2 regions of the Lactobacillus sp. ESL0260 genome follow, and region 1 is predicted to be linked to the other one. Evidence: riboswitches for the same ligand, from Rfam matches in the RefSeq annotation. Region 1 holds a riboswitch; the other holds the start of a gene.

Region 1 (4,927 bases):
GGCGCATATTGTGATACATCAGAGTTAGTACCTTATCGGTGGCGGTACGATCACTGACTAACAACTGCTTTAAATATTTCTGTTCCTTGTTCTCTTCGATCATAGGTGGTTCAAACTCGCCCTGGTAAGTTGCTACACCGCCTGAACCATTACGCAAATATCCTGGAAAGACCGCCGTATCGCGGGCAACAATCGCATTAAGCCTCTTTTCCATGTTAAAGTCCAGGGGCTTTTTTCATTGATAGCAAACTGCCAACCGCGCTTCAATTGAACAATAATATTAATATCATCGATTGGAATGCCGTCAACACCCAGGCCATCAATGATTGTCTAGGTTTGCGGCATGGTGGTAGTCAGGCCTTCAAAGCGTGAGTTAGTGAAGACTAATTTGGTTAGATTGGTTTTGGCAAAGCGTCTATTTTTTCAGGCGTTAGCCTGAATTTGTCTTCATACTTCAATTGATTTATCCTGCTTTCTACTCTAATTCAAGGCCTTCATCTTGATCAAACTCCTGCTGCTCTTTGTTCTGTTGTTCAGCGTATTTTTGGGCAAGTTCAGCTTGGCTAAGTGTCTTTCCAGCACTTTGCTGCGAGGCTAGTATTTGGAACGCCCGATTGCGGCTGGGGGTGTTCTCAACTTTAATCAGTTTAGCAATTTTATCAACGTTAGCTTCATTTTGCGCTTCAATCATCTCTTTGTTTCTTCGCGGATAGTCAATTACTTGGCCATGATTAGCCGCGTATGCAGAAAGAAGAACTTTGCAACTACGGCCGTTGCCCTCTCTAAACGGGTGCATGAAATTAATTGCGTCTAGCAGCTCAGCATAGTCTTTGTTAGCCAAAGGCTTGCCCGCGGGGTGCTTGTGCAGCATGTTATTAATATCTTTTTCGGCAAAATCGAATCTGGTATGATCAAAAAATTCATACCCGTTTTTATTGAAATTGCCGGGGCGATATTTACCGGCCCAATCGTATAGTTCACCAAATAAGAATTGGTGTACCTTCTTAAGGTTTCCGATATCGTTTATTTGGGGCTTTTTTTGCAACAAGAACAAAGCATTCCGAGCGGATAGCTCATATTCCTTTTTCTCTAACTCCTTTGAGTCATGGATATGGAGCTTATTTTTTAGGACGCCATTTGAATACAAGGTTTCACTAATCCAATCACTCATTATCCTTGCCCCAAATTTCTTCAAAGCGCTCAGCCACTACTGGATCAGGCTGGATAGCTTCATCAAATAATTCCTGGATATCTGATTCTGTAGGATTCCACCCTTCCAGGTGGTTGACTTCCACGACAGTTCTAATTTGTTGGTAAATTTCTTTATTAGCAATGAAAACGCCTTGGATAGTCTGCGTTTCATCGTTTATATCTAAAATATATGGTTGCGTTTCTAGCATATTGAGTAAATCTCCTGGCTTCTCTTTAAGTGCGATTGCAAAGGCATTAAGGACCCTAATTGACCAGGTCTCAATTGGTTTAACAATTGAGTTTCTTAAAGTACTAAGTGGGACGTTGCTGGCCTCAGCGACTTTAGCGACGCTTATATTTTTGCTTTTAAGTAGTTTAACGATTGTTGCACTCATTTTAAAACCTCCAATATCTGTACTTATATTATACCATATTTAGTCACATTTATATTGATATATGGTAAAAAGCGATATTAGATTTTAAAGTAGTGCTATTCAAGTTCTATACCTGTGGATTGTATTACCTGCTTATTGGAAATCACAACACTATCTGTTTTGTCTTTATTTAATTGTATCTCCGCTTAGTAGAATTTTCTTGTTTTTTACTATTAACTAGCACATCGTTCCAATCTTTACCAATAGTTTTGGCAGGCTGTAAATTGCATTTATCAAATCAAGTAGGGTATTCAACTTAAAATTGCAATTTCCGCATTTTTTATAATAACTAAAATACTAGTACTTATGACATAAACAGATAGTATCTTTATTAACCTAGCGTTGTCAAAAAGAATAAATTCCGTTATAATTGAAAGCGATAACACGAGGGGTGCCTTTTAGGCTGAGATGAAAGTATTTCAGACCCTTTGAACCTGTAAGTCAATACTTGCGTAGGAACGTGTCAAAAACGCTTAAGCTTTGGCCTTTCCACGTGCCAAGGCTTTTTTATTAATCAGAATTTTCAAGAACATTTAGTCAGGAGTAATAGAATGAAGTTAGACTTATTAGATAAATTACGAGCGCAAAATCCCGTTATTTTCAATATCGCTAATTTTGTAACAGTTCAAGACGTGGCCAATGCTGTTAATGCTATTGGTGCTTCACCAATTATGAGCAATGAAGTCGCTGAAGCTGAAGAAATAGTGCGGATGGCTGCCGCAGTTGCAGTTAATATTGGCTGTTTAACCAAGCAGCAAATCAATCATATTAAAAAGGTAGAAGACCTAGCACGGCAATATAACAAGCCGATAGTATTTGATCCTGTTGCGGTTGGTGCAGTCGAATATCGCTACAAAATCGCAGATAAGCTTTTATGGGATTTTCATACCAGTATTATTCGCGGCAATATTGGTGAAATCGCTGCACTAGGTGACTTCAACTGGAATTCAAAGGGCATCGATGCAGGTTCCGGATCTGGTAATATTGATGATATCGCTATGAAAACTGCTCAGAAATATCATTGTACGGTCATTGCCAGCGGTCCTACAGATACAATTAGTGACGGTAAAAGACTGGCTCATGTTCACAACGGCTCACCACTTTTTAAAACTCATGTGGGCTCAGGTGATATGTTGTCCAGTATTGTCACAGCTTTTACCGCAGTCACTGATGATCCGTTTGAAGCGGCTCAGATAGGTGCTTTAGTTTTCAGTTGTGCGGGTCAAATGGTTGTCCAAGATCATCCCGGTGTTGGACCAGGTACTTTTGGTATGTACCTCATGGATTATTTGTACAAAGTAACAGTCCCTGATATTAAGCAAATTGCTGATTTTGATTAAGGAACTTCATGATGACAGAAAAAATTAATTCTTTTCCCCAGGTTTTAACTATTGCCGGTACAGATTCAGGTGGTGGTGCCGGGATCATGGCTGACCTAAAAACTTTTCAAATGCAAAAAGTATTTGGAACAGCTGTTGTAGTAGCAGTGACAGCACAAAACACTTTAGGCGTGCAAAAATCTTTTTTACTGCCCTTAGAAATGATCGATGCCCAATTTGCATCTTTAGCAGAAGATTTTCATATTCGTGCTTGTAAAACGGGAATGTTAGGTGATGCAGCTCATGTTCACCAAGTTGCACTTAACCTGCAAAAGTATGACTTTGGCCCCATTACCATCGATCCCGTGATGATTGCTAAGGGTGGGGCTCCATTATTAAGTCAAGATGCTGTCGCCACCGTTAAAAATGAATTGCTGCCTTTAGCCGATTTAATCACACCTAACTTACCAGAAGCAGAAACTTTAACTGGCATTAAGGTACAAATGCAAGATCAATTTCCTGAATTAGCCCATAAATTACAAGATATGGGTGTTAAAAATGTGCTAATTAAAGGTGGGCACACTAATAGCGCAGAAGTAAAAGATTATGCTTTATTTGCCGATGGTTCTGATCTTTGGGTCAGCAGCTCCAGAGTACATACTAAACGCACTCACGGCACCGGTGACACCTTAGCTGCAGCAATTACAGCTCAACTCGCTTTAGGTCAAAGTTTACCTGCCGCAATTAAAATTGCCAAAAAGTACGTTACTAAAACCATTAAGGAAACTATTCAAGTTGGTCATGGTCACGGCCCCTTAAATCATTGGGCAAAGTAATTTAGGAGAAATAATGAAAGAATTTAACACTGATTTTTTACATGCTTACTTTATTTGTGGCAGTCAAGATGTGCCCAAAGGTAAAACACTACCTGGTATAGTCGCAGAAGCCCTTGCTGCCGGCATCACGGCTTTTCAGTTTCGGGACAAGGGTCCTAATTCAACTTTAAGTAAAACTGAGAGACTACCTATGGCGCAAAAATTACATCAACTGTGTCAAACGTATCACGTGCCCTTTTTCATTGATGATGATGTCAAGTTGGCCCAACAAGTTCATGCCGAGGGAGTTCATGTTGGTCAAAGTGATGAAGAAATTAGACAGGTCATTAAAGAAGTTGGCGAGCAAATGATTATCGGCTATTCCTGTTCGAATTCAACGCAAGTTGAACAAGCCAATAAAATTAGCGGAATTGATTATTATGGTAGTGGCCCAATTTATGCCACCCAGTCTAAAAGTGATGCCGACCCCGAAATTGGTATTGCCGGCTTAAGACAACTGGTCAAAAATGCTACTCGGCCAATTGTTGCTATTGGCGGGATAACTGTTAACGATTTAGAGGCAATCGCTAAAACTAAGGCAGCTGGTGCTGCAGTAATCTCAATGATTGCTCAAAGCAATAATATTAAGCAAACTGTTAGTCAAATGCTCACAGCGCCATGGATAAAAAGCGACTAGCATATTTTAAAGACACAAAAAATGATTCTGCACTCGGCAGAACCATTTTTTATTGATGATAAACAGTTTTTAATTGTAAAAATATGAGCTATATTGATAATTAACCTAATTGGGCAACTTTTTGCAGTGTTCTAATCATCTGAGCTACAAAGCCGGATTCATTATCATACCAGGCGTAACCCTTAACTAATTGTGCACCGTCATCACCAGTTTCAACTTGAGTCAGAGTCGGATCAAAGACCGAGCCATACTCAGTACCAATAATATCTGATGATACAATCTGATCATCATTATAACCAAAAGAAGGATTACCTTCAGTGTGCTTTTTAATTTTGGCATTAAACTCTTCAGCTGTAACTTTTTGCTTCAAAATAGCGGCTAGTTCAGTAATTGAACCGGAAATAACCGGAACTCTTTGTGCAATACCTGTAAGTTTGCCGTCTAATTCAGGTATAACTAGTCCTATCGCTT
Region 2 (4,927 bases), on a different contig from region 1:
TTTTGGGCAATAACGGCTTTTAAGCCATTATCATATTCCAGATCGACGGCTGCAGTTTCCAACATTACCTTATTGCCAGCTGTGGTAAATTTATCCGGTAATTTATCCCAGTTAGTCATTTTCTCTTTAAAATTATTAAATTTATGGTAGACCAGTGGATCATTTAAGTGTGCTTTTTGTTCGCTTTGTTCCACGGTTACCGGTAAACCCATTTCTGCTAAGCGAGCAATATTAGCCCCTGACTTTTTTAAAAATCGCGCCAATAATTCACCATTAACAAAGAAGTGATTGTAATCTGTTAATCCGTTAAAAGCTTCACGATAGCCATAATTTACGTGCCGCTTTTTTTGTTCAGTGGAATTAATAGCAAAAACTCCATGAGCACCAAATTTGCCGGCACCTCCAACTTTGTTACCTTTTTCTAAAAGTACAAATGGCACATGCTTTTGATAAAGCTCAAAGCAAGCTGAAATTCCAGCCGATCCTGAGCCAACAACTACGACATCAGTTGAAAAAGAATTCAATGTAACTTCACCCTTTCTGATATTTTGTGATTCTTATTACAATTGAATTCTATGTCATTTTTAATAAAAGTGCTAACACATAAAAGTTATTAGCGATAAGTTAAAGTTGTCACATGCTTAAGCATTTTGCTAAATTTAGTTGAAACCATTGGATTCATTGCTATTACCACATTAAAAGCTTTTTGCAATTGAACTGGTGCTAAGCGCTCAATATTATTGCAGTTTTGCGGTAAACTAAATGATTCCGGTACGATTGTGATACCACCATTAAAGTTGACATTTAAACATCCAGCAGCAAAGCTGTTTACCTCTGCCACTTCTTTATATTTCCAACCATTTTGACAGTAGATTTTAAGCATAGCAAGCTGAATATCAGTAATACCAGTTGATTTCCAGTTTTGCATAAAAAGCATACTGTTTTCAGCAAGTTTCTGCTTATCGCCGTGATATTGTCTTAGTTCATCTTTATTTAGCAGTAAGTCAAAACTAGTTTTCCTAAAAGGTAGACAGTCAATTTTATTATTACCGGCAAAAGCTAAGTCAAAGCCAACCAGTATGTCATAATTACCATTAATCAATCTTTTGATGCAAGAATCAAAATTTTCTTCGTCAAAATTTGGCTGACAAATATCTGGTATTTTTGAAGCAAATAATGCAGCGTCATTTTCAAAGCCTTGCAAAAAATGGACACGTAACAGCTTCTCCGGGTTAGGATCCGGGTGGTGCCAAATTTCACTGTACAAATTAATAATTTCTACGCTGCGTTTATAAAAAACTTCTCCTACTGGCGTTAATGAAAACTTACCAGCAGAACGGTTAAGCAGTTTTTGACCCAACTCATCTTCTAATTTTTTAATAGCTGAACTGACAGCTGTTTCTGAAACATAATTTCTCCTCGCTGCTGAAATGAAGCCGTGAGTTTGAACGACATCAACGAAATATTTTACGGGCATTAAGTTATAATTCATTTTGCACCTATGCTATTTAACACAAATTACTTTTTTCACATTTATCATATAAAAAATTTAGTCAATTTTAAACCGTATTCAATAGAAAAGTAGCATTAATTATCAAATATACCTTAACTGTTGGTAATTATGGCAAAAGTAAAGTAAAATGTTTAAGGATTAAAAAAGGAGTGGCATAATGTCTAGACTTGAAAAGCCCGTAGTGATTGGTATTACCGGTGGTTCAGGCAGCGGGAAAACTACCATTGCGCAAAAAATTGTTGCCCAAATGCAAGAGAATGAACACGTTTTGATTATGACTCAGGATTCATATTACAAAGATAATACCGGGATTCCTATGAGTGAAAGAAAGAACATCAACTATGATCACCCAGATGCTTTTGATGTTCCTTTGCTTAGAAAACAGTTGCAAGACTTATTAAATTATCGGTCAGTCGAGATGCCGGTTTACGATTTTAAAGAACATACCCGTAGTCAAAAGACCATTCATACTGAACCTGCCGATATCATTATTCTTGAAGGAATTTTGGTTTTAGCTAACCAAAAAATTCGTGATTTGATGGATATCAAAGTTTACGTTGACACGGATGACGATATTCGCTTTATTAGACGTTTAGAACGTGATCTAAATGAGAGAGGCCGGTCCATTGACTCTGTGATTGAACAATATTTAAGCACAGTTAAGCCGATGTATCATCAATTTATTGAGCCAACCAAGCGCTATGCGGATATTATTGTTCCAGAAGGCGGTAAAAATGATGTCGCCATTGATATGCTTACAACTAAGGTACACTCAATTTTAAGTAAAAAAGAAAAATAAAAAAGGAGTAATTGCTTCAAGTGATATGACCCCCCAAATTTGTCCTAATTTTAGGGTTCACATCAAAGAGCAATACTCCTTTTTAAATATTTAAGCTATTTTTGGCTTTAATGCTTTATCAAATAAATTCGTAATCAGCTTAACTAAAACGCCATCAAAAACCAGAGCAGAAATGATATTGGTAATAAGCATTACGATTTGCACTTGCATACTGAATTTGCTCCAGCCATATAAAATATATGAGGGAATAAAACAGCCAAATGAAGCAAAAAACGCACCAGTTAAGACGCTTTTCCAAGTGAAATTTTGATAACGTTCTTTTTTAGGGAAAAAGCCGATTTCATTAGTAGCGCCTTGAATAATTCCGGAAAGAATCGTAGTAGCACCCCACTGACCACCTATGGCCATTTCAACCACAGAAGCTAATAATTCACCAATCGTACCGGATCCTGCAGTAGGAACAAAATACATCGCTAAAGGTCCAGCCATAAGCCATAAACCTGTAAAAACAGTATCAGTCACCGGTGCAAAACCTGTCGGCACCAGCAGCATTTTGATTAAATTAAAAGCCCAGTTAAAGCCATACGTATAAATGACTCCCATAATAATTCCAATTAATGCAATTAAAATAATCGACTTTACATTCCATTTTGAAGTTCTAGTAAACATAAAAAAATACTCCTAACTTTACATGTCAGTAGGAGTATCATTATTACCTAATTTTACACTTCCCTAACGCAGGTATTGTCCCGATCAGGTTCAGAGGGTATTTCTCAGCTTTTTGGCACCCCTAGTGACTGCTATTCAATTTTTACTATTATAGCATACTTTAATTAAATTTGTTGCCTATTTTTGACGATTACTGTAGTTAATGCCATTAAAATTGACTAAAACTTGCCAACTTTTCTTTAGTTAAATCACGAATAATAGCAAGCGTCAAAGCAACAGAGGCTTTAAAATCTGAATAAGCACTAAAACAATAAGGAGAGTGTTCATAACGAACTGGAATACCAATCACAATGGTTGGTGCGCCATTTTCATAATAAATTGCTGCTCCATCTTGGCCACCGCCAGTGCGAACAGAACGAGTATACGGAATGTTATTCTTATCAGCTAAATCGCAGGCATACTGTTGAAATTTAGGATTAGGCAAAAACGAAGTATCCATGTCACGCAACATCGGTCCCCTTTTCAGTCCGGTTTGCGACAACCATTCTGGAGTAAAAGTATCATCTGCTGGACAAGACTCAAGCACGATTGCTACATCAGGCTTTACGGCTCTTGCTGTAACATACGCTCCGCGCAGACCGACTTCTTCCTGGCTGGAAAGTGCTGCAACAACGTTAAATGCAGTTTGTTCATCTTTTAAATTGTCTAAAACGTCAGCCATGGCAGCAGCGCCAAAGCGGTCATCAAAATCTTTGCCGAAAAACAAACCAGATTTTTCATTGTATTCACATTTAACATCCACAAAAATAGGACAACCCGTATCAATTTGATAATCATTAATTGTTTCGGCACGTGAACTGGAACCAACATCAATTGACATATCGGCTACGTCCGGTACATTATTTTTTTCGGCTGCAGTCATAAAATGAGGTGGTTTAGTAGCCACAACACCGGGAACATATTCACCTGCACGATTTTTAATTTTTACGCGCAGAGCAGGAATATTATATTTAACCCACCCGCCAAGGGGCACGAATTTAATCATGCCATTAGGACGGACAGCTTGGGTAATAAAGCCAACAGCATCTGAATGTGCATCCAGTTGAATCACTGGCCGACCTGGTTGGTTATCTTTTTTGCTGGCATACACATTGAGCATACCGTCAACCTTCACGTCAGCAAAATCTTGAACAGTATCGGTAAATAGTTTAACAAATTCTCCTTCAAAGCCAGAAGTAGAATTGGCATCAGAAAATGCCTTGAGCATTTTAATTTCTTGTTGTTTTTGCATTTTTTTACCTTTCACTAAAAATACTTATGCATTAATTTTACCAAAAACTGGGGTTACACGTTAAAAATTTAAGCAAATCGAGAATTATCTTACTGCTTTTAGCAATATGGCTACTTTTTGTACGTAATTGACTGCTAAAAAAGTTAAAATAGTTGAAAATGGTCTGTTTTTTTAGCAAAAAAATGATATAATCGAAATATTAGGAATTTAAATTGTTTTACAATGAAGGGTAGATAAATGCCAAAAAACGACAATATTAATAGTATTATTGATCATAAATTGTTTAGTGAAGAGGACATTCACCAAATGTGTGTTAAGTTAGGAAAGCAGCTTACCAATGATTATGCTGGTAAAAAGCCATTAATTGTGGGAGCTCTTAAGGGTGCTGTTTTCTTTTTAACTGATTTGGTTAGAGAAATGGACGTCAAAGCTGAAATTGATTTTCTCGATGTCTCAAGCTACGGTAATGAAATGGAGTCTTCCGGGAAAGTTAAGCTAGTTTCTGATTTAGCATCTGATGTGAAAGATCGTGATGTTTTAATCGTTGAAGACATTGTTGACACTGGTTTAACTTTAGATTTTATGAAAAAGTTGCTTGAAAAACGTGGGGCAAAAAGCGTTAAATGTTGCGTTTTACTTAACAAGGAAGCAAATC

Evidence for each region. Region 1 has a riboswitch for thiamine pyrophosphate ahead of thiM (hydroxyethylthiazole kinase). Riboswitches for the same ligand answer to the same signal wherever they lie in the genome.
Region 2: linked by a shared signal. The riboswitch ahead of F5ESL0260_RS02725 (ECF transporter S component) and the one ahead of thiM (hydroxyethylthiazole kinase) in region 1 are both predicted to bind thiamine pyrophosphate.

The regions. Positions count from the first base shown of each region.
Region 1 is NZ_REHO01000013.1:507,481-512,407, forward strand. It holds gene F5ESL0260_RS08680 (hypothetical protein) at 1-214, opposite strand, end outside; gene F5ESL0260_RS08685 (Fic family protein) at 476-1,171, opposite strand; gene F5ESL0260_RS08690 (helix-turn-helix transcriptional regulator) at 1,164-1,586, opposite strand; TPP riboswitch at 2,003-2,101, shown strand; gene thiM (hydroxyethylthiazole kinase) at 2,177-2,965, shown strand; gene thiD (bifunctional hydroxymethylpyrimidine kinase/phosphomethylpyrimidine kinase) at 2,977-3,780, shown strand; gene thiE (thiamine phosphate synthase) at 3,791-4,456, shown strand; gene gap (type I glyceraldehyde-3-phosphate dehydrogenase) at 4,557-4,927, opposite strand, start outside.
Region 2 is NZ_REHO01000007.1:14,198-19,124, reverse strand. It holds gene F5ESL0260_RS02740 (FAD-binding protein) at 1-524, opposite strand, end outside; gene F5ESL0260_RS02735 (LysR family transcriptional regulator) at 614-1,492, opposite strand; gene udk (uridine kinase) at 1,671-2,312, shown strand; gene F5ESL0260_RS02725 (ECF transporter S component) at 2,403-2,981, opposite strand; TPP riboswitch at 3,025-3,114, opposite strand; gene F5ESL0260_RS02720 (M42 family metallopeptidase) at 3,190-4,272, opposite strand; gene hpt (hypoxanthine phosphoribosyltransferase) at 4,510-4,927, shown strand, end outside.